Regions from separate parts of the Paraburkholderia sp. RL17-383-BIF-A genome, predicted to be linked through region 3. Evidence: predicted binding sites of a transcription regulator. Region 3 holds the regulator's gene; each other region holds the start of a gene.
What was found. Region 3 encodes HrcA, which represses chaperone genes, less so after heat shock. Its sites were predicted from a motif close to TTAGCACTCNNNNNNNNNGAGTGCTAA; they were not measured.

Region 1 (7,199 bases), 130 kb from region 3:
CAATTGTGTAATTTACCGTTACAACGTCAGTCTTAGCGCCCAGCTAGACTTACGATTCGTAATTCTGTCATATAACACTATGTCCCTGCGGGTTCCATTTCTCTTGCCTGTCCGTGCATGGGACAGCCTCCATGCCATGGCAGCACATTTACAAAGGCGTCTGCAAAACGCAGAGGTCCGACAACAGAGTGCACGCTGCGACAGAAATCCAGGGGTATAACCATGGGACAGTCCCACAGTTTTCTACAACGCGTTCACGGCAAAGTGACTACCCGCGACAGGATGCAATTATTCCGCCAAAAGCCAGTCACGATCTGGCTCACCGGGTTGTCGGCGGCGGGAAAGTCAACCATCGCATTCCAACTCGAGGAGCAACTTCTATCACTAGGCCATGCGTGTTACGTGCTCGACGGCGACAATATTCGTCACGGCTTGGCGTGCGACCTTACCTTCGACAAAAAAGATCGACGCGAAAATATTCGACGAGTGGCCCACGTAGCGCAATTGATGAATGACGCGGGTCTCATCGTCATCACGGCTCTTATCTCACCCATGCGCGAAGACAGAGCGATGGCGCGCGACATCGTTGGCCCCGGCAAATTCGTCGAGACATATCTTTCCGCCTCTGTCGAGGCATGTGCTCACCGCGACCCCAAAGGTCTTTATGCCAAAGCCCGGGCCGGAGAAATCACTTCATTCACGGGAATATCGGCGCCCTACGAGGCCCCGGACGATCCTGAGTTGAAAATAGACACGGCGATGGAGACGCCGGCAGAGAGCGTCGCGAAAATACTAGCCTACTTGCACGATAACGGCCTGGCGGATCCCGGTCAGGCCGAGTGTTCGTAATATCAGATCGCGTCACGCCAACCCCAAAAGAAAAAACCCGCAGTGCGGGTTTTTTCTTTTGGGAAGCACGCCTCGCGGCGCACTTCCCCATGTGTTCCCAACCGGGCCCCGAAACGAGGCCCAATCCGGAATTACATGTCCATGCCCATGCCGCCCATGCCGCCGGGCATGCCGCCAGCCATCGGTGCATCTTCCTTCGGCAGTTCGCAAACAGCTGCGTCGGTCGTCAGCAGGAGACCTGCGACGGAAGCTGCGTTTTGCAGCGCCGTGCGCGTCACCTTCGTCGGGTCGACAACACCGGCGTCGACCAGGTCGACGTACTCGCCGGTTGCTGCGTTGTAGCCGTAGTTGCCTTGGCCAGCAGCAACTGCTGCCACCACGACGCTGGCTTCTTCGCCACCGTTCGTGACGATCTGACGCAGCGGCTCTTCCATCGCGCGCAGCACGATCTTGATACCTGCGTCCTGATCGGCGTTAGCGCCCTTCAGGCCAGCGATAGCCGTACGTGCGCGGATCAGCGCGACGCCGCCACCCGCCACGATGCCTTCTTCCACAGCTGCGCGCGTTGCGTGCAGTGCGTCTTCGACACGTGCCTTCTTTTCCTTCATTTCGACTTCGGTCGCAGCGCCGACCTTGATCACAGCAACACCGCCTGCCAGCTTGGCAACGCGCTCTTGCAGCTTTTCACGGTCGTAGTCCGACGTTGCTTCTTCGATTTGCGTGCGAACTTGCTTCACACGTGCTTCGATGTTCGCAGCTTCGCCAGCGCCGTCGATGATCGTGGTGTTTTCCTTGCCCACTTCGATGCGCTTCGCCTGGCCCAGTTCAGCCAGCGTTGCCTTTTCGAGCGTCAGGCCGGTTTCTTCAGCGATGACTTGACCGCCGGTCAGGATCGCGATGTCTTCCAGCATGGCCTTACGACGATCGCCGAAGCCCGGAGCCTTGACAGCAACAGTCTTCAGGATGCCGCGGATGTTGTTCACAACCAGCGTTGCCAGTGCTTCGCCTTCGACGTCTTCTGCGATGATCAGCAGCGGACGGCCAGCCTTCGCGACTTGTTCCAGGACCGGCAGCAGATCACGGATGTTCGACACCTTCTTGTCGTGCAGCAGCACGAACGGGTTCTCCAACACGGCAACTTGCTTGTCCGGGTTGTTGATGAAGTACGGCGACAGGTAGCCGCGGTCGAATTGCATGCCTTCGACAACGTCCAGCTCGTCTTGCAGCGACTTGCCGTCTTCGACGGTGATCACGCCTTCCTTGCCGACCTTGTCCATCGCTTCAGCGATACGATCGCCGATCGACGAGTCGCTGTTTGCCGAAATCGCGCCAACTTGTGCGATTTCCTTGTTGGTCGTACACGGCTTGCTGATCTTGCGCAGCTCTTCGATTGCGGCCGTCACAGCCTTGTCGATACCGCGCTTCAGGTCCATCGGGTTCATGCCCGATGCGACGTACTTCATGCCTTCGCGGACGATCGACTGAGCCAGGACCGTTGCGGTCGTGGTGCCGTCACCTGCGTTGTCGCTGGTCTTGGAAGCCACTTCCTTGACCATTTGTGCGCCCATGTTCTGGAGCTTGTCTTTCAGTTCGATCTCTTTCGCGACCGACACACCGTCCTTGGTGACCGTCGGGCCGCCGAAGCTGCGTTCCAGCACAACGTTGCGACCCTTCGGGCCCAGCGTGACCTTCACAGCGTTCGCGAGGATGTTCACGCCTTCAACCATCTTGGCACGGGCGGAATCACCGAATACGACGTCTTTAGCTGCCATCTTCTAACTCCTTGAATTCTTTGGGATATGACCGGGAAAAGTAGCGGCTTGCGCTTACTTCTGCACCACGGCCATGATGTCTTCTTCGCGCATCACGAGCAGTTCGTTGCCGTCGACCTTGACGGTCTGGCCTGCGTACTTGCCGAACAGGACGCGGTCACCAACCTTCACGTCGAGTGCGATCTGGGCACCCTTATCGTCACGCTTGCCCGGGCCGACTGCCAGGATTTCGCCTTGATCCGGCTTTTCCGCTGCGGCTTCGGGGATCACGATGCCCGACGCAGTCTTGGTTTCTTGATCCAGACGTTTGACGATCACGCGATCATGCAAAGGACGAAGGTTCATACATACTCCTCTCTTGATTGAGACTGAAGAACGCTGAGAAAACCCGGCTGGCTGAGCCAACCGGCGATGTTGTTAGCACTCTCGTGCAGCGAGTGCTAATTATATGGACGGGTGGTGACAAATTCAAGAAGGGAGGGTGCGGAGATTCAGTTAACTTTGAACGCTGTTCGCTAGAGCGTGCATTCCGAAGCACATCCGGACCACGTCTTGACCACCGATATTCTGCAAAAACAGCGACTTAGGGGCGAATCGGTTATCACCCATATCGCGTGAGCAGTACAACGCAATGCCCTGACTAACTGCATTCGAGCGCGCGTTACGGCGGCTTCCCCAGGGAAAGCCCTAACCAGAACGTACGCAAAGCTCCCCGCCGGCACGGCAGTCGCTTCGGCCGCTCGACGCCGCAGCATTGTGACAATTGAATGGAAGGAGACGCAACATGGAAAACCTGCGGGGAAAGTGGCTGACGCTTTCCGCACTGGCTTTGTTGCTCGCTGGCTGCGCGGTGGGCAGCAGCCAGCAAAGCGAAGCGCATCTAAGTACATCGCAGTGCCGCGACCTGGCCGCGCTCAAGAACAACGCCCCTCCAACCCAGGAGCGAAACCGCAGCGAACTGGCAGCGCTCAGGAAAGCGGGCTACGACCCGTCACCGTGGTTCGACCCGCACTACCCTGACGATCTGCAAGCGGCACAGCGCCAGGTCGATAGCTGGTTCCAGGCGGAATGCCAGCAAGCCCCGCCCGCTTGACGGCCAGTTCATTTGCGCTTTAATTCACTCGACGCGCTTGGCCGACCTCGCGAAGCGAAACGTCTGCCGTGCACGACGCTTAACGGACGTTCGCCGACGCGAAGTGGTTCGCTCACCGCAGCAGGGTCATCTGCACGACTTTAGCGATGACCAGGCAAACAGCGACGATAAGATAGCCGCGCAGCACACCCATCCAGATGCGGCTGGACAACGTCAGCCGCTGCGCCGGCAACTCGTTCAACGGTGGCATGCGCCACGTGTCACGCGCGTCCTTCGGATCGCCCGACACGTCGCCGCGAGTTTCACCATCTGCCGGCACCTGGCGAAGCTTGCGAAACCCGGTCGTGCCGGCATAGCCCGCGATCGCAAGCAGCGTGCCCCCACCGAGCACCTCAAGGATCGTCTGGCCGGAGATATCCGGGTACATGACTGAAGCGGTGAGGATAATCGACAGCATCACCAGAACCCAGATGACGGCGCCCGTGAACAGGTTCAGCTTCCTGGAATTGACCCACGGACCCAGCACCGCCTTGTCGTTACACAGAAGCAGCAGGAACACCGTCGCACTAGGAAGCAACACGCCAGCAAGCGTTTGCACGGCTTCTGTCAGGAGTCCGAGCGGGCTGCCGGGAATCAGAACGAGCGCCGCGGCCAGCATGACGATGCCAAAGTACACCAGGTAGAAGCCCTTCGCGTCCGTCACGCTGCGGTGAAGCGAGTGGCGAATCTTGAACACGTCGCCGATCGCATATGCGGTCGACAGCGATACCGCCGCCGCGCCGATGATGCAGGCATCGAGCAGCGCCACGGCGAAGATGACTGCCGCCGTGCGCCCCACGTATTTGTCCAGGCCGGCGATGACGCCGCTCGCGTCCGTGAAATTGCCAAACTCGGGCTTCCCGGCAAATAGCGCGGCACAGAACGAAATCATCGCCACCGCACCGATCAGCACGAACGCAATGCCAATCCACAGGTCTGCTTTTTCGTACTTCATGAAACGCGGGGTGATGCGTTTGTCGACTATGTAGCTTTGCTGGAAAAACAGCTGCCACGGCGCAACGGTAGTACCGACAATGCCGATGACGAGCAGCATCACGTCGCTCAGTTTCGAGTGGGCAGGCCAGTTGGGAATCAGCAGGTCTCGCGTCATCTGGGCAGCCGGCGGATGAACCGACACCAGCACGGGCACCAGCAACAGACTCAGCAGGCACAGCACCAGAGCGAAGCGTTCGAAGCGCCTGAAATTGCCTGTGCTGACCGCAGCCATGGTCAGCGCCGCAGCAATGCAGACGCCCAGAACCTTGGAGACGCCGAAGAATTCGACCACGAAGGTGATCCCGATGAACTCGGTCACGATAGTGAGCGCGTTCAGGATGAAGAGATCGACAACGCTGAATGCGCCCCAGAATTTACCGAATCGCTCGAAGATGAGGCGCGCGTGGCCAACGCCAGTGACGGCGCCGAGTCGCAGCACCATCTCCTGGTTGACGAAGAGGACTGGCACCAGTAGCAGCATGGTCCACAGCAAGGTGGTCCCATAGTTCTGCCCGGCCTGGGTGTAAGTACCAAAGGCGCCGGCGTCGTTGTCGCCGACCATCACGATAAGGCCGGGGCCGAGAATGGCAAGCAGCGTACGCAAGCGCGCCCACCAGTTGGTGCGCGGCGCGGTGTCGTGGTGGGCGATGGTGCCCAACGCACCCTTGATGTCGCCAATGTGCGCAGAGTCGAGCACGGCGCTGCGTGGCGGTGAAACGTTAGCTGAAGTGGCCATTCTGTTTTCTTTCCCGATTCTGATTATTAGAAGGAAATTGCGCGCATCGGCCATACGTATGGGCGTGTACCGTCGAACGACGGAGTCGCGTGCGTAAGGCGGAAATAGCGCAGTGGATTACGAAACGAGAGCCTTGAGGCGTTCCCAGAATGCAGCGAACCTATGCGGTTCATTGACGTGCAGCACCAGCATGGCGTCGTAATGGACGCGCGACTCTTCAACGTGCGGCAGTTTCGACAGAAGGAGGCCGAAGTTCATGATGTTTCTCCAGGCGTTGGCTCAACGCGGTTCTCGGAAAGCCAGCGGACATGGAGGTCGGGCGCACTATGCGCGCATCGACGAACGTCTACTCGCTTTCCTCAGGCAAAGGTAAAGGTGAGTGGCATAAGGGATAACTGTCACTGTCCGGCATGGCGGCTCCTTATCGGCGATCTGGTACGCGTGTTTGCGACACGCGTGCTTATCCACGCGTTGGTTCTCGCCTGAATCGAACAGGCACGAACGAACGCTGCCACGAGCCAACGCTCGCGGCGCGGTGCCACGTAGACGCGCGCAAACGCTGCGTCCACATGGCGCTAATCAAGGTGCACGGGAGAGGGATACTACGGCGCGCACCGTCTGCCTGAAGGCAAGACGGCGGCTGGGAAAAGAGAGCGCGGACGTCCTGCCGGTCAGGCAGCGAAACTATTCGAAGGTCGACTACTGCAGGTGTCCAAGGCACTAGCCCCGTTTGTGAAGATGGGCGAATTTTAGGCGGCGCCTTAATCCAAAGTCAACATGATTTGCTAAGCATCACCAATATAATTTCCCCCACCACTCAGCCTTTCCAAATGACAGGAACGACAGGCACTGGCCAGGCCGGAGCGCGGCCGTCGCCAGGGAAATCCCCTGGTAATCTGAAAACGAATTACCGCGGTCCTCACAACGCTTTCAAAGCGGGTAGCAGCCGGTCGAATTCGCGCTTCACCACGCCGTAGCATTCGCACACACGTTTTTCGAGTCCCGGCCTGTCCAGCACCTCGATATGACCATGGCTGTAGCGAATCAACCCCGCGTCCTGCAATTTCAGCGCGGCCTCGGTGACGCCGGATCGGCGCACGCCCAGCATATTGGCGATCAGTTCCTGCGTCATCTTCAGTTCGTTTGAAGAAAGGCGGTCGATGCTGAGCAGAAGCCACCTGCACAACTGCTGATCGATCGAGTGGTGTCGATTGCATACTGCCGTCTGCGCCATCTGCGTGATCAACGCCTGGGTATAGCGCAGCAGGAGGCGCTGCACAGGGCCGGCGCGATGAAATTCATCTTTCAGGATCTGGGCGTCGAGGCGATACGCCTTGCCTGCGCTTTGCACCACTGCCCGGCTCGGTGTGGTCTCGCCGCCCATGAAAAGCGCAATGCCGATGAGCCCTTCATTGCCGACGATCGCGATTTCGGCCGATGCACCGTCCTCCATCACATACAGCAGCGACACGATACAGGTGGTCGGAAAATAGACGTAATTGAGCCGATCGCCCGATTCGTAGACGACGTTGCCAAGCGGCATATCCACGAGCACCAGATGTGGCGCCAGCCGCTCCCACTCGAGGTCAGGCAGCACGGCCAGCAGATGATTTTCGTTTTCTTGATGACCTTGGGCCATTTCGCACTCTCCGCAGCTCGCCCGGAACCGCGCCGCTTTCGCCGACGATTTCCTGACGGTAAATATGGATAGAAG
Region 2 (7,199 bases), on a different contig from region 3:
CGGATCGGCATCGACGCGCTGAAACGCGCGCTGCCCTTCGACGACTACGACTTCTATCTATGCGGGCCCGAGCAGTTCATGCAGGACCTGTATGAAGGGCTGCGTGGACTGAACGTCGCGGATGAACGGATTCGCTTCGAAGCTTTCGGCCCGGCGACCGTGAAGCGCATGCGCGCCAGCGAGGGGACGAAGGCACAGGAAGCGCCGTCGCAAGGCACTGACGGTGTGCAGGTGAGCTTTGCGCGTTCGGCGCGTACGATTCAATGGCTGCCGCGCGACGGCAGCTTGCTGGAGCTTGCCGAGGCGCACGGCATCAACGCGCCGTCGAGTTGCCGCTCGGGTATGTGCGGCACATGTTCGACGCGTGTGTTGGCGGGAAAGGTTGAGTACGACGGCGAAGTGGAGGCGCAGATCGAACGCGGTGCTGCGCTGATTTGCATGGCGCATCCGGTTGCCGGCGATCCCGGTGCGCAAGCTGGTGTAACGCTGGACTTGTGATCAGTGAACGATAGCGCCGGCCGATGTCACGCGGGCGGCGTCGTCAATGGGTCGACTCGTGAACGTCGGCGCCTGACAGGCAGCGCAGTGCCCGATCGCCATCGCTGCGCGCTGCTTCCTCAATCGGAAAGGTTTCCGTGCTGAACGCCACCACCTTGAATCCGGATCCGGCCGCACGCGGCGTGGTGATGCCCCAATGCCAGCCGCCGTCCTGCTCGAAGACATGCAGAACAGCCGTGTTTGGTACGTGTAAAGCCTCATAAGTCGTCATGGCACATTCCTCCGTCGCAACATGACCGTGAGTGCGAATTGCATACTTCTACGCTGAGTTTAGTGCATTTTGCTGCACCGCAATATCTAGTTTGTTGTAGAAATGCTGAATTAGTATGTGGACCCGCGGCCAGCGCGGGATGCGTGCACCAAAGCACACCAGCGCGAGTCGCACGCAGGATCGCGATGACGTAGCGATGGGCATGGTTCGGCGTCTGCCATACATGTGCGAGGAAAGTGGAAAACAGATCGGGCCGGCTCGCTGGAAAGCGAGTACCGGCCCGTGTTTACCGCGCTAATTGCCTGGTGCCAGGCGCAAGCGGTGAGTCGTCAGAAATCGAGTCCCGGTGCGCCCGCGCCAGGACCGCCTGGCTGACCTGCGGCCGGCGTATCCTTCGGTGCCTCGTGAACGGTGGCGTCGGTGGTCAGCAGCAGTCCGGCTACCGAAGCCGCGTTCTGCAGCGCGGTGCGTGTGACCTTGGTCGGATCCAGCACGCCCGATTCGACCAGATCGCCATATTCGCCGGTCTGTGCGTTGTAACCGAAATTGCCCGTGCCTTCAGCGACCTTCGCGACCACCACGCTCGCTTCCTCGCCCGCATTCGTGACAATCTGGCGCAACGGTTCTTCGAGCGCGCGCAACACGATCTTGATGCCTGCATCCTGATCGGCATTCACGCCCCTGAGCCCGCTGATCGCCTGCTTCACGCGAATCAGCGCGACGCCGCCGCCCGGCACGATACCTTCTTCAACGGCTGCGCGCGTTGCATGCAGTGCGTCGTCGACACGGTCTTTCTTTTCCTTGACCTCGATTTCGGTTGCGCCGCCCACCTTGATCACCGCCACGCCACCCGCCAGCTTCGCGACGCGTTCCTGAAGTTTTTCGCGGTCGTAGTCGGAAGTCGCTTCCTCGATCTGCACGCGAATCTGCTTCACGCGCGCTTCGATATTCTTGCTGTCGCCCGCGCCGTCGATGACCGTGGTGTTCTCCTTGCCGACTTCGATGCGCTTGGCCTGACCCAGTTCGGCGAGCGTCGCTTTATCGAGCGTCAGGCCAGTTTCTTCAGCGATCACTTGCCCGCCGGTGAGGATCGCAATGTCTTCGAGCAGCGCCTTGCGACGATCGCCGAAGCCGGGCGCCTTTACCGCGACGGTCTTCAGAATGCCGCGAATGTTGTTGACCACCAGCGTGGCGAGCGCCTCGCCTTCCACGTCTTCCGCAATGATCAGCAGCGGGCGGCCGGCTTTCGCGACCTGTTCCAGGATCGGCAACAGATCACGAATGTTCGACACCTTCTTGTCGTGCAGCAGCACAAACGGGTTGTCGAGTATCGCAACCTGTTTATCCTGATCGTTGATGAAATACGGCGAGAGGTAGCCACGGTCGAATTGCAGACCTTCCACCACGTCGAGTTCGTCGTCGAGCGACTTGCCGTCTTCCACGGTGATGACGCCTTCCTTGCCGACGCGGTCGATCGCTTCCGCGATACGCTGACCGATCGACTCTTCGCCGTTGGCCGAGATCGTCGCGACCTGCGCGATTTCCTTGCTGGTCGTGGTCGGCTTGCTGATCTTCTTCAGTTCATCGATTGCGGCGACCACGGCCTTGTCGATACCGCGCTTCAGATCCAGCGGGTTGAGGCCCGCCGCCACGTATTTCTGACCTTCGCGCACGATGGCTTGCGCGAGCACAGTCGCCGTCGTGGTGCCGTCGCCCGCCGCGTCACTGGTGCGCGAAGCGACTTCTTTGACAAGCTGCGCGCCGATATTCTGCACGCGGTCCGACAATTCGATTTCCTTCGCGACCGACACACCGTCCTTGGTGACGATGGGCGCGCCGAAGCTGCGTTCGAGCACCACATTGCGGCCTTTCGGACCCAGTGTGACCTTGACCGCATTGGCGAGAATATTGACGCCTTCGACCAGCCTCGAGCGGGCGACGTCGCTGAAAATGATTTCTTTTGCTGCCATGGTTAGACGCTCCCTTCGTTATTGAGTGACGACTGCGACGACATCTTCTTCGCGCAGCACGAGCAGTTCATTACCGTCGACCTTGACCGACTGCCCGGCATATTTGCCGAACAGCACGCGCTCGCCGACTTTCAGATCGGGTTCAATGCGTTTGCCGTCGCTATCGCGCTTGCCCGGTCCGATGGCGATCACTTCGCCCTGATCGGGTTTTTCCGCGGCGCTTTCCGGAATGACAATGCCTGAAGCGGTTTTGGTTTCCTGGTCGAGACGCTTGACGATCAGGCGGTCATGCAAGGGACGTAGGCTCATGGTTCCATTTCCACGGTTGAATTCTGGCACTCGTCGTTGGTGAGTGCTGACCGGGATCGAGTATAGAAATGCGGCGCCCGTTGCTCCAATAACGGATTCATCGATCCTTATCCGCAATTCGCATTTCACAATCGCGCATATCCATAGCTTGATTCGCTGGTTTTGTGCGGAGAGCCGCGTCCCTATACTGATTCGTCACAGCGGCATGTCTTATTGGCGCGCTGGTCCATCTTCCCAACTCAAACAGTCGGATCGAATGCGATCCGTGCGCTTTTACAAGGAATCAAGGCATGCAGGTCTCTCAGGACACCACGGCGCGTGCGAGGCTCCACGCGGCACTCGCCGGGTTGCCCGCGCTGGCTCAGGCGATTGGCGAAGACGCCGCGCAACGTGAGGTGCGGCGCGAGTTGCCATTCGACGGCTTCAGGCTGTTTCGCGAATCCGGCCTGGGCGTGCTCCGTTTTCCGGTCGAGTGGGGCGGTTTGGGCGGAACGTTGGAAGACCTCTTCGAGGTGATCGCCACGTTGGGCGCGCATGAATCGAATGTCGCGCACGCACTGCGGATTCACTTCGACCAGACCGAGCAACTGCTGCTGTCGCCGCGTTCCGCCTTCAACGACACGCAGATCGAGCGCATACGGCAAGGGGCGATCTTCGGCGGTGCGTCCACGGAACTGGGGACGGCGAGGCCGGGCGAAATCGTGACGAAGCTGGTGCGCGACGGCGAACACTTTCGTGTGACAGGCAGAAAGTACTACTCGACCGGCACCGCGTTCGCCGACTATGCGCGGATCAACGTGCAGAACGAGAACGACGAAAAAGTGTCGATCGTGATTCCCGTGTCGCGTGAAGGATTGCAGGTACTCGACGACTGGGACGGCATGGGGCAACGCATGACGGCGAGCGGCAGCCTCGTGCTCGACAACGTGCAGGTGTTCTCTCACGAGATCGCGACACGCGGCTATACGACGCTCGCCGGCCGGCATGGCAGCGCCGTGCGGCAGCTGCATCTGGTAACGGTTGCGGCGGGTATCGTGCGAAACATTCTCGCGGACGCACGGCGCTACGTGACGCAATACGGCCGGCCGGTGCTGCATAGTCCGGCGCCCTCGGCGCGCGAGGATGGTTTCGTGCAGCAGGTGGTGGGCGACCTCGCGGCGCACAGCCTCTCGATCGATGCACTGGTCGCGGCGAACGCACGCACGCTCGACCGCTCGGCGAATGCGATCCACAGCGGCGCGGCGAATGCGGAAGAGCTGGTGCTGGAAGGCGCACTGGCCACTGCCAAAACCCAGCTCGTGGTGAGCAAGCTGGCGCTTTATGCGGGCGAGCGTTTGTTCGAGATTGGCGGCGCATCGGCCACAGGACGCGCGCACAATTTCGACCGTCATTGGCGCAATCTGCGCACCATTTTCAGTCACAACCCTCTGCTGCACAAAGCGCGCGTGATCGGCGACTACGAGTTGAACGGCGTGACCACGCATCTGACCGAAGGACGCGTGTTCTAACGGATTGCCATCCATTCACCACCTTTCGAGCATTGCACACTATGAGCCGAGATTTGCTGTTACTACTGGAGCCGGGCTTTACGGATCCGGATCATCCGGGCGAGCGTTTTATCTGCCCGGACGGAGCGCCGATTGAAGGTTTGCTGGCGAGCGATCCCGCGCGTAACGCCCATCTCGACATTCGCCGCCTGCCGTTTGCGCGTCCGCGCGCCGAGGTGATCGAGGTGCTGGACGCTGAGCACCAGAGTCTGCCGGTACTGATTCTCGGTGACGAGCAGCCCGCGCCCGCCGATGCCCAGACGTTGGGCAGCAAGCGCTTCGTGACAGACACGCGCCGCATTCTCGATCTACTCGCGCAGCGTCACGGTTTCCCCAAAGTGCATTGACGGAGCTGAAGCGGGGTGTATGCCGGGGTAAATGCCGTTAGCGTGTTTCGATGTGACAACGGCATTCACCCCGAGCCGTTGCTCGACCGGGGCCTGTTGCTTCGCTCTAGAACAGATGCTTGACACCCGCCGAGACGGCCACCTGGTTGCTGGTGGTGGACGGTGTCAGATAGCCGATTGCCGCGACCGCCGGCCGTCCCAATGAATCGGTGCCGCTCGCGTGTTGATAAGCGCCGGTCACGTAAATGTCGGTTGCCTTGGAAAGCGAGTACGCCGCGCCAAGGTTCAACTGCTCGTACTTGGCGCTCTCTTTGCCGCTCACGCTGCCGCCTTCCGTATAGTCGAATGACGTGCCGAATCGAAGAAACGGCGTGGCCTGATAGCGCAAGCTCGCACTGACGGTGCTCAGCCTCGTCGAACCGCTATAGTGCAGCGTATTCAGCGAAGAGTTCGAGCCCAGTCCACGGAATTGGGTAGTCGAGTAGGCCGCACCGACAATCGCGCCGCCTGCCGTGTAGGTTGCCGCCACGGAAATCGTCTGCTGCGTGTTCGCCGATGCGAAGCCGGCGATCGCAGGATTGGACTCGGCGGTCGTTGCCGAACCCGCCGATCCAAGGTTATTGCCCGTGGTGCTTGCATTCGCATTGGTGCCGTAAAGCGACGTGTTCGGATTGCGCGCATTGACGATCGACGCGGCAATGGCGAACGCGCCTCCGGTATAGCTGGCGCCGGTGGACCACAGCTGATTCTGCGTGACGTTCCCGGCCACGCCACCCAAGCTGTATAGCGCGCCGAAGCGGAAGCCGTTGAACGAATCCGAGAGGTACTTCAGCGAATTGTTGATGCGGTGAGTGAAGTTCAGATTGTCGTAGTCCGCCGGATGAATCGCGAGGTTGCCCCAATACCAGCCGTGGATCAGTGGCGATACGAATTCCACCGAGGTGTCGCCCTGGCGTCCCAACGTGAACGTGCCGTAGCGGCCGCCATTCAGACCGACCCACGCCTGGCGTCCGAACTCCGTGCCGCCTTGACCAATTGCGCCGTTGTTCACGCTGAAGCCATTTTCAAGCTGGAACAGGGCCTTCAATCCACCGCCCAGATCTTCCACGCCTTTCAGGCCCCAGCGACTCGACGCAAGTCCCGATGATCCGCTATCGAACTGCGCCACCTGCGCGCCGCCTTTGGGTTTGCCGGAGGACGGCGTTGCAGCCGTCTGAGCGTTATTCGAGTAGGTCACATTGCCGGTCACGATCCCATACAGGGTGACGCTGCTTTGAGCACTGGCCGTACCGACCATGAGAGACGAAACGCTGAAAGCGAAAAGCAGTTTTTTCATAGTTGTTTGAATCGTTTTTGAGGGCGAGTCGGAGAAGTGATTGCCCGAGGAAAATCTCGAATCGGGCGAGCAACGATAAGCAAAACGAATCGACGAAACAAACAATCAAATTCGATATGGATATCGACTATTTCTCTCGAATAAGCGCTAAAACACCGATTCTTTAGTAATAACGCAAACTCTCGACAATAGATACGCAATCCTTATTTGTATGTTTTCGTAGCGATGCTCCCTCGACGTAACAAAAGGAAAGGCGGCGTCCCGCCGATGCGCCTTTCCTCCGCACCATGCTTTGCATATACATAACGATTGGTTCTTTTACCGACGCTGCGGCTTTATCGTGAGCGCTGCGGCAGCGGCATTGCCGACACGACAACACTCTATTCGGCCGGCAAGGCCGAAACATCGGCATAAGGATCTGGATTACATGGCACGGTTGAATCGACGCGAATTTCTTATTTCATCGGGCGCGGCGCTCGCGGCGGCCGGCATGCCGGCACTTGCGTTCGCCCAGGGCGAGGCCGGCGCGCCGAAACGGGGCGGCACGCTGAACATGTTGATCAATCCGGAGCCGCCGGTGCTCGTGTCGATCTTCCAGACGACCGGACCCGCGCTCGTCGCGAGTTCCAAAGTGCTGGAAGGCTTGCTGGCTTATGACTTCGACCTGCGCCCGAAGCCGCAACTGGCCACGGCGTGGTCCGTCAGCCCGGACGGCCTGAAGTACACCTTCACCCTGCGGCAGAACGTGAAATGGCACGACGGCCAGCCGTTCACGTCGGCCGACGTCGCTTTCTCGATCGATCTGCTCAAATCGGTGCATCCAAGGGGCCGCAGCACGTTCGCGAATGTGACAAGCGTCGCCACGCCCGATGCGCGCACGGCGGTGATCGAGTTGTCGAAGCCCGCGCCGTATCTGTTGAA
Region 3 (7,199 bases):
GCTCGAAGCGGTCTGGAAGCAGTTGCCGAAGCGCCATCGCGAAGTGCCGCGTTTCGCGGTGATCGCGTACGGCAAGCTGGGCGGCAAGGAGTTGGGTTATGCATCCGACCTGGACGTGATCTTCCTCTACGACGACACCGACGACGCCGCAGCCGACGTCTACTCCACCTACACCCGGCGCCTCATCACCTGGCTCACGACCGCGACCGGCGCGGGTACGCTGTTCGACGTCGACTTGCGGTTGCGGCCGAACGGCGAGTCGGGCCTGCTCGTCACCGATCTGGATGCGTTCCGCCGCTACCAGCTGCGCGAGGGCGACGCGGCCAATACGGCGTGGGTATGGGAACACCAGGCATTGAGCCGCGCCCGTTATTGCGCGGGCGACGCCGAGATCGGCGCGAAATTCGAGGCCATCCGCGAACAGGTGCTGACCACGCCGCGCGAAGCGGCGCCGCTCGCGAAGGAGATCGTCGAGATGCGCGAGCGCGTCGGGGCGGGGCATCCGAACCATACGGCGCTGTTCGATCTGAAGCACGATCGCGGCGGGATGGTGGATATCGAATTCACCGTGCAGTACTGGGTGTTGCTGCACGCGGCGAGCGACCCCGAGCTGATCCGCAACACCGGCAACATTGCGCTGCTGCGGGAAGTGTCGCGCTTCGGCCTGATGAGCGAGGCGGAAGCGGAGACGGTCGGCGCGGCATATCGCACTTACCGCAAATTGCAACACAAGCTGCGGCTGGACGGCATGGAGAAGGCGCGCGTCGAGCCGGCGCTGGTGGCCAACGAGCGTGAAGCCGTGCTCGGGTTGTGGAAGCGCGTGTTCGGGTGAGGGCGCGCGGATTGATCGGCTCGCGGCGACGGGGGGATGCCCCCCGTCTGTCCAGCAACTAGGCTGCCAGCATTTCCTTCGCGTGCTTGCGGGTGGTCGGGGTGATCTCCAGGCCGCCGAGCATCCGTGCCACTTCTTCGATGCGGTTCGCCTTGTCGAGCGAAGTCACGCTGCTGACCGTGCCGCCTTTGCCATTGCCCGCTTTGGCCACCTGGAAATGGTGGTCGCCGCGCGCGGCGACTTGCGGCAAATGCGTGACGCACAGCACCTGGCGCTGCTGGCCGAGCTGATGCAGAAGCCGCCCGACTACTTCGGCGACGCCGCCGCCGATGCCGGTATCCACTTCGTCGAAAATGAGCGTGGGTGTCGGGCTGGCGGCGCTGGCGATTACCGCTAACGCGAGGCTGATACGCGCCAGCTCGCCGCCCGAGGCGACCTTCGCGAGCGGCCGCAGCGGCACGCCTGCATGACCGGCGACCCGGAACTCGACCTGTTCGAGCCCGTGCGCGCCACCTTCGGGCAGCGGCACCAGCGCGACTTCGAAGCTGCCGCCTTTCATCGACAGTTCCTGCATGCCCGTGGTGACCGCCGCGCCCAGCGCCTTGCCGGCCTTGGCACGCGCCTTCGACAGTTTCTTTGCCTCGGTCAGGAAGGCTTCTTTGGCTTTGGCCTCGGCGGCGTGCAGGCTGTCGAGGTCCGCGGCGGCGTCGAGCGCGGCCAATTGCGCGCGACGCGCCTCGTGTTCTTCAGGCAGCGTTTCCGGCTGCAGACGGAATTTTCGCGCGGCCGAATGCAATGCATCCAGACGCTTTTCGACCTGCGCGAGCCGGTCCGGGTCGAGTTCGAGCTTTTGCGCGTAATGGCTCAGCGAATACGCCGCTTCCTGCAACTGGATTTCGGCCGGCTCCAGCGCGGCCAGCACGTCGTTCAAAGCCGGATCGATCTCCGCCAGATCGCGCACCTTCGACACGATCGAGGACAGATGCGTGATCATGGCCTCGTCCGATTCGGACAGCGCGCCGAGCGCGCCTTGCACGCCGTCGATCAGATTGGCCGAATGCGACAGCCGCCGATGCTCGGCATTGACCTCTTCCCACTCGCCCGGCTGCGGCGCGAGCTTGTCCAGTTCGGTGAGTTGCCAGGCGAGGCGCTCGCGTTCCAGTTGCAGTTCACGGTCACGTGTTTGCGCATGCTCGACCGCCTGAACCTTCTCGCGCCATGTGCGCCATGCCCGCGTGACGATGGCCGCCGTGTCGGACAGGCCGGCGTGGGTGTCGAACAGTTCGCGTTGCGCGTCGGGGCGCATCAGCAACTGGTGCGCGTGCTGGCCATGAATATCCACCAGCATTTCGCCGACCTCGCGCAACTGCGCGAGCGTCGCCGCCGTGCCGTTGATGAAGGCGCGCGAGCGGCCGTTGGCATCCACCACGCGCCGCAGCATGACGGTGCTGCCGTGATGGCCGTCGGCGCCGATTGTGCCGAGCGCCTGCTCGTCGAGCCAGTGCTCGACCTGCGCATGCGTTTCGAACTCCGCGGTGATGTCCGCGCGGCTTTCGCCCGTGCGCACGACGTTCGCATCGGCACGGGCGCCGAGCGCGAGCGCCAGCGCGTCGATCAGGATCGACTTGCCGGCGCCGGTTTCGCCGGAGAAAACAGTGAAGCCGCTGTCGAATTCGAGATCGAGCGCGGCGACGATGACGAAGTCGCGTATCGAGAGGTGGCGAAGCATGGAGGTGGTCTGGTGAGCTGGGTAGTCAGGGTTCGGCAGCGGCGGCGTTCGCGTTCCGGGTGTCCTTGCCGCTCAGGGCTTGGGGTCTTCTTCGTGCGACGGGTATTCGTTCCAGTGCAGCTTCTTGCGCAGCGTGGCGAAATAGCTGTAGCCGACCGGATGCAGCATCGGCACCGTATGACGCGAGCGGCGCACTTCGATCGTGTCGCTCAGTTCGAGCGAGGTGAACGACTGCATATCGAAATTGACGTTCACTTCGCGGCCCGAGACGATCTGGATGCTCACCTTGGAATCGTCCGGCAGCACGATCGGACGGTTCGACAGCGCGTGCGGCGCGATCGGCACCAGCACGATGCCCTGCAACTGCGGATGCAAAATCGGCCCTTGCGACGACAGCGCGTAAGCGGTCGAGCCGGTGGGCGTGGCCACGATCAGGCCGTCCGAGCGCTGGTTGTACATGAAGCGGCCGTCCACCGAGACATGCAGTTCCGCCATGCCCGAGAAGCCGCTGCGGTTGACCACTACGTCGTTGAAGGCCAGTGCGTGATAGATCGGGTTGCCGTCGCGCATGATGCGCGCTTCGAGCAGCACCCGTTCTTCGCGCTCGAAATTGCCGGACAGCATTTGCGGCACGATCTCGCGCATGTCGGAGATCGGAATGTCGGTAATGAAGCCGAGCCGCCCATGGTTGATGCCGATCAAGGGCGTGCGATACGGCGCGAGCTGTCGGCCGATACCGAGCATCGTGCCGTCGCCGCCCAGCACCACGGCCACGTCGGCGCGCGCGCCGATCTCGGCGGGACGCAGCGCCGGGTAGTCGGTGACGCCGATCTCGGCAGCGGTGTCGGCTTCGAACACGACCTCGAAGCCGCGCTTCGCGATGCACAAGGCGAGCGCGGTCAACGGCTCGGCGATACCCGGCGTATTGTTGCGCCCGACGAGCGCGACGGTCTTGAACTGGCTGGTCACTTGCATGCCGGCATTACACCATAGGTAGGGCCTGAAAAGAACCGTAGACAGACCCGGTGACGGGCCGGCGCGCGCGGGCCGCCAGCGCCTCTCGCGATTATCGTTAGAATGGTGAAGCCTTGATGACATGCGCGCCGGTTAAAGTGCGGCGGGGTGCCACCAGCCGGGCCGCCCGGAAGGCGGCCCGCAAGGTGCTCCGTAACGCGCCGGACTGAACGCCGGCCAATGATGTGCCGGACCGAAGGCAACGTGCCGCAGCGGCAAGCGGTGGCGCGTTCGTCAGGGATGGGCGCCCCTAGCGCTCGCGGTAGTCGTGCCATTGAGCTAAAATTTTCCGTCATGCTAGATCCTCGCGCACAAACCCTCCTCAAAACGCTGATCGAGCGCTACATCGCCGAAGGTCAGCCGGTCGGCTCGCGCACGTTGTCGCGCTATTCGGGCCTCGAATTGAGCCCCGCCACCATCCGCAACGTAATGTCCGACCTCGAGGACCTGGGGCTCGTGATCAGCCCGCACACTTCCGCGGGCCGCATTCCCACGCCGCGCGGCTACCGCCTGTTCGTGGACACCATGCTGACGGTGGAGTCCGCCGCCGACGAAGAAGCCGTGATGCGTACCGTCAAGACCACGCTGAAGGCAGGCGAGCCGCAGAAAGTCGTCGCTGCTGCGGCGAGCGTGCTGTCCAACCTGTCGCAGTTCGCCGGCGTGGTGCTCACGCCGCGGCGCAGCCACGTGTTCAAGCAGATCGAGTTCATGCGTTTGTCCGACAAACGCATTCTGCTGATCATCGTCACGCCGGAAGGCGATGTGCAGAACCGCATCATGGCGACCCAGCGCGATTTCTCGCCGTCGCAACTGGTCGAAGCCTCCAACTACATCAACGCGCACTTCGCGGGCCTCTCGTTCGACGACGTGCGCCGCCGCCTGCGCGAAGAAATCGACGAACTGCGCGGCGACATGACCACGCTGATGCACGCCGCCGTCACGGCCAGCACCGACGAAGCCGACACGGGCGAGACCGTGCTGATTTCCGGCGAGCGTAACCTGCTCGAAGTGGCCGACCTCTCGTCGGATATGGCGCGCTTGCGCAAGCTGTTCGATGTGTTCGACCAAAAGACCAGTCTCCTTCAATTGCTCGACGTGTCGAGTCACGCGGCGGGCGTGCAGATTTTCATTGGCGGCGAGTCGAATCTCGTGCCGATCGAGGAAATGAGCGTGGTCACCGCGCCTTACGAGGTGAACGGCAAGATTGTCGGCACCCTGGGCGTGATCGGACCGACCCGCATGGCCTACAACCGCGTGATTCCGATTGTGGACATTACCGCGCGCCTGCTTTCCCTCACGCTCAGCCAACAGTAAATAGCTTTCTTTTCGACTCCTCGCCGCGCCGGTTCCTGCCGCAAATAATGCGTCACGGCGCGCGGCTTGCCAATTGGCCGAATGGCCAGGGGTGTCCGGCGGACCGGTGCATGAAGCACGCCGCTATAATGGTTCCCACTTGAACCGCCACTCCGCCTAACCGGTTACTTCTGCTGCCTATGCGCTTCGACCTCGAGCGGCCTTCACAGAACGCCACATCACACCGCGTCGCCGTGCTCCTGATCAATCTCGGCACGCCCGACGCGCCGACGCCGCGTGCGGTTCGCCGCTATCTCGCGCAGTTTCTTTCCGATCCGCGGGTGGTCGAAATTCCGGCGCTGCTCTGGCAGATCATCTTGCGCCTGTTGATTTTGCCGTTCCGCGGCCGCGCCTCCGCCAAGAAATACGCCACAGTGTGGATGCCCGAAGGCTCGCCGCTGCGCGTGTACACCGAGAAGCAGACGGAAGCCTTGCGTCATCTGCTGCAACTGAACGACTACACGGTGCTCGTCGACTACGCGATGCGTTACGGCACGCCGGGCATTCCGGCCATGCTGAACCAGCTCAAGCTGGCGGGCGCCGAACGCGTGCTGCTGATGCCCATGTATCCGCAGTATTCGTCGTCCACCACGGCCACCGCGTTCGACGACGCCTTTTCGGCGCTCAAGCGCATGCGCAATCAGCCGGAAATCCGCACGGTGCGCCAGTACGCCGATCATCCGGCCTACATTGCGGCGCTCGCCGCGCAGGTACATCACTATTGGCATCAGCACGGCCGGCCGGATTTCGCCTCTGGTGACAAGCTGGTGCTGAGCTTTCACGGCGTGCCCAAGCGCACGCTGGATCTCGGCGACCCATACCACGAGCAATGCCAGCAAACCGGCGCGCTGCTGATGCAGGCACTCGAACTGACGCCGGTGGAATGCCGCATCACGTTCCAGTCGCGCTTCGGCAAGGCCGAGTGGCTGCAGCCGTACACCGCACCCACGCTCAAGGAGCTGGGCTCGGCGGGCGTGCGGCGTGCTGATCTGTTCTGTCCGGGCTTTACGGCCGACTGCCTTGAAACCATCGAGGAAATCGGCATGGAGGTGCGCGACGAATTCCTGCACGCGGGCGGCCAGGATTTCCATCGGATTCCCTGCCTGAACGCCTCGCAGGCGTGGATTGCCGCGTTGGGCGAAATCGTTGCGCAGAATTTGCAGGGCTGGCCGGTGCAGGCGCTACCGGTGCCGCACACGACAGGAGCTTGAGCAGGCTCATGAATTACAGGATTTCAACCGAAGCCGGCGCCAAGTTGCGCATCGACAAATGGCTGTGGGCGGCGCGCTTCTTCAAGACGCGTTCGCTCGCGGCGGCGGCCGTCGAAAAAGGACATGTGCGCATTGACGGCGCCAGCGTCAAGCCGGCCAAAGACGTGCGGGTCGGTGACCTGGTCGAGATCGAGATCGAACGGATCGTGTGGCAAGTGGAGGTGCTGGGCGTGTGCGACGTGCGCGGCCCGGCGAGTGTCGCGCAGACGCTTTATGCGGAAACCGAAGAGAGTAAGTTGAAGCGGCAGGTCGAACAGGAGCGGCGCAAGACGTATCGAGAGCCGGCCGCCGCATTGCACGGCCGACCGACCAAGCGCGACCGGCGCACTATCGACAAACTTTCAGGCGGGGATTGAACAGTTGTTCCATGGTCGCGTGCACGCCACCATATTCGGTAGTGTGATCGTTGACAGCCCCGGACATGCAGATGGTCGTGGTGCCCGCAATCAGAACCAATGCGACCACCGAGATTGCAAAGGTCAGTTTCACGCTACTCCCCTCGGGAAGGTTCAGGATAAAGACGGGCGAATCGGGTGAAATTGCAAGATATCGGAAAGGCTTACGTCAGATTAGGGTTAACGCGTCTTTTCCGATGCTTTGTTGGAGCATAGGCCACTTGCCGCCCGCACTCAATCTCAATCTGATTGCGTCGCATTAATGGTTGTAACCAGGCATTTCCGCTGCCCGGCCGTGGTGCGAAAAGATCCGGGAGAACCGCTTGAAATGGTTCTTTCCGGCCTCATCTGCCGTGTTGATTTGCGGTGACTCGCGAAGTTGTCTGTCGCGATTTTGCAACGCACAAACCGCACCAGGCTTGATGCGCTGCCGCCGCCCTCGGCTTTTACCTCGCTTTCACTTTTTAACGACTTTCAGCGACATGGAAAACACGCAAGAGAACCCGACGAGCCAGAATTCCAAGCCCGCCGACGAAACCGCGCGCCAGGCCGCCGAGGCCGCGGCACCTCAGCAGGAAGCCGCTGCGAACGCGGCGACCGACTCG

Region 1: a site for HrcA is predicted at 3,039-3,065, ahead of groES (co-chaperone GroES). Genes of this name have one in related genera too.
Region 2: a site for HrcA is predicted at 3,072-3,098, ahead of P0D71_RS22305 (co-chaperone GroES). Genes of this name have one in related genera too.

Annotation. Positions count from the first base shown of each region.
Region 1 covers NZ_JARESR010000010.1:46,668-53,866, forward strand. The annotation lists gene cysC (adenylyl-sulfate kinase) at 223-849, shown strand; gene groL (chaperonin GroEL) at 981-2,621, opposite strand; gene groES (co-chaperone GroES) at 2,676-2,966, opposite strand; gene P0D71_RS14100 (DUF4148 domain-containing protein) at 3,406-3,714, shown strand; gene P0D71_RS14105 (NRAMP family divalent metal transporter) at 3,827-5,485, opposite strand; gene P0D71_RS14110 (hypothetical protein) at 5,603-5,743, opposite strand; gene P0D71_RS14115 (Crp/Fnr family transcriptional regulator) at 6,405-7,124, opposite strand.
Region 2 covers NZ_JARESR010000020.1:81,469-88,667, forward strand. The annotation lists gene P0D71_RS22290 (pyridoxamine 5'-phosphate oxidase family protein) at 1-498, shown strand, start outside; gene P0D71_RS22295 (hypothetical protein) at 542-769, opposite strand; gene groL (chaperonin GroEL) at 1,099-2,739, opposite strand; gene P0D71_RS22305 (co-chaperone GroES) at 2,758-3,048, opposite strand; gene P0D71_RS22310 (acyl-CoA dehydrogenase family protein) at 3,339-4,556, shown strand; gene P0D71_RS22315 (DUF3088 domain-containing protein) at 4,598-4,942, shown strand; gene P0D71_RS22320 (porin) at 5,049-6,278, opposite strand; gene P0D71_RS22325 (ABC transporter substrate-binding protein) at 6,706-7,199, shown strand, end outside.
Region 3 covers NZ_JARESR010000010.1:176,157-183,355, reverse strand. The annotation lists gene glnE (bifunctional [glutamate--ammonia ligase]-adenylyl-L-tyrosine phosphorylase/[glutamate--ammonia-ligase] adenylyltransferase) at 1-832, shown strand, start outside; gene recN (DNA repair protein RecN) at 891-2,561, opposite strand; gene P0D71_RS14680 (NAD kinase) at 2,634-3,536, opposite strand; gene hrcA (heat-inducible transcriptional repressor HrcA) at 3,870-4,889, shown strand; gene hemH (ferrochelatase) at 5,069-6,139, shown strand; gene P0D71_RS14665 (RNA-binding S4 domain-containing protein) at 6,148-6,555, shown strand; gene grpE (nucleotide exchange factor GrpE) at 7,077-7,199, shown strand, end outside.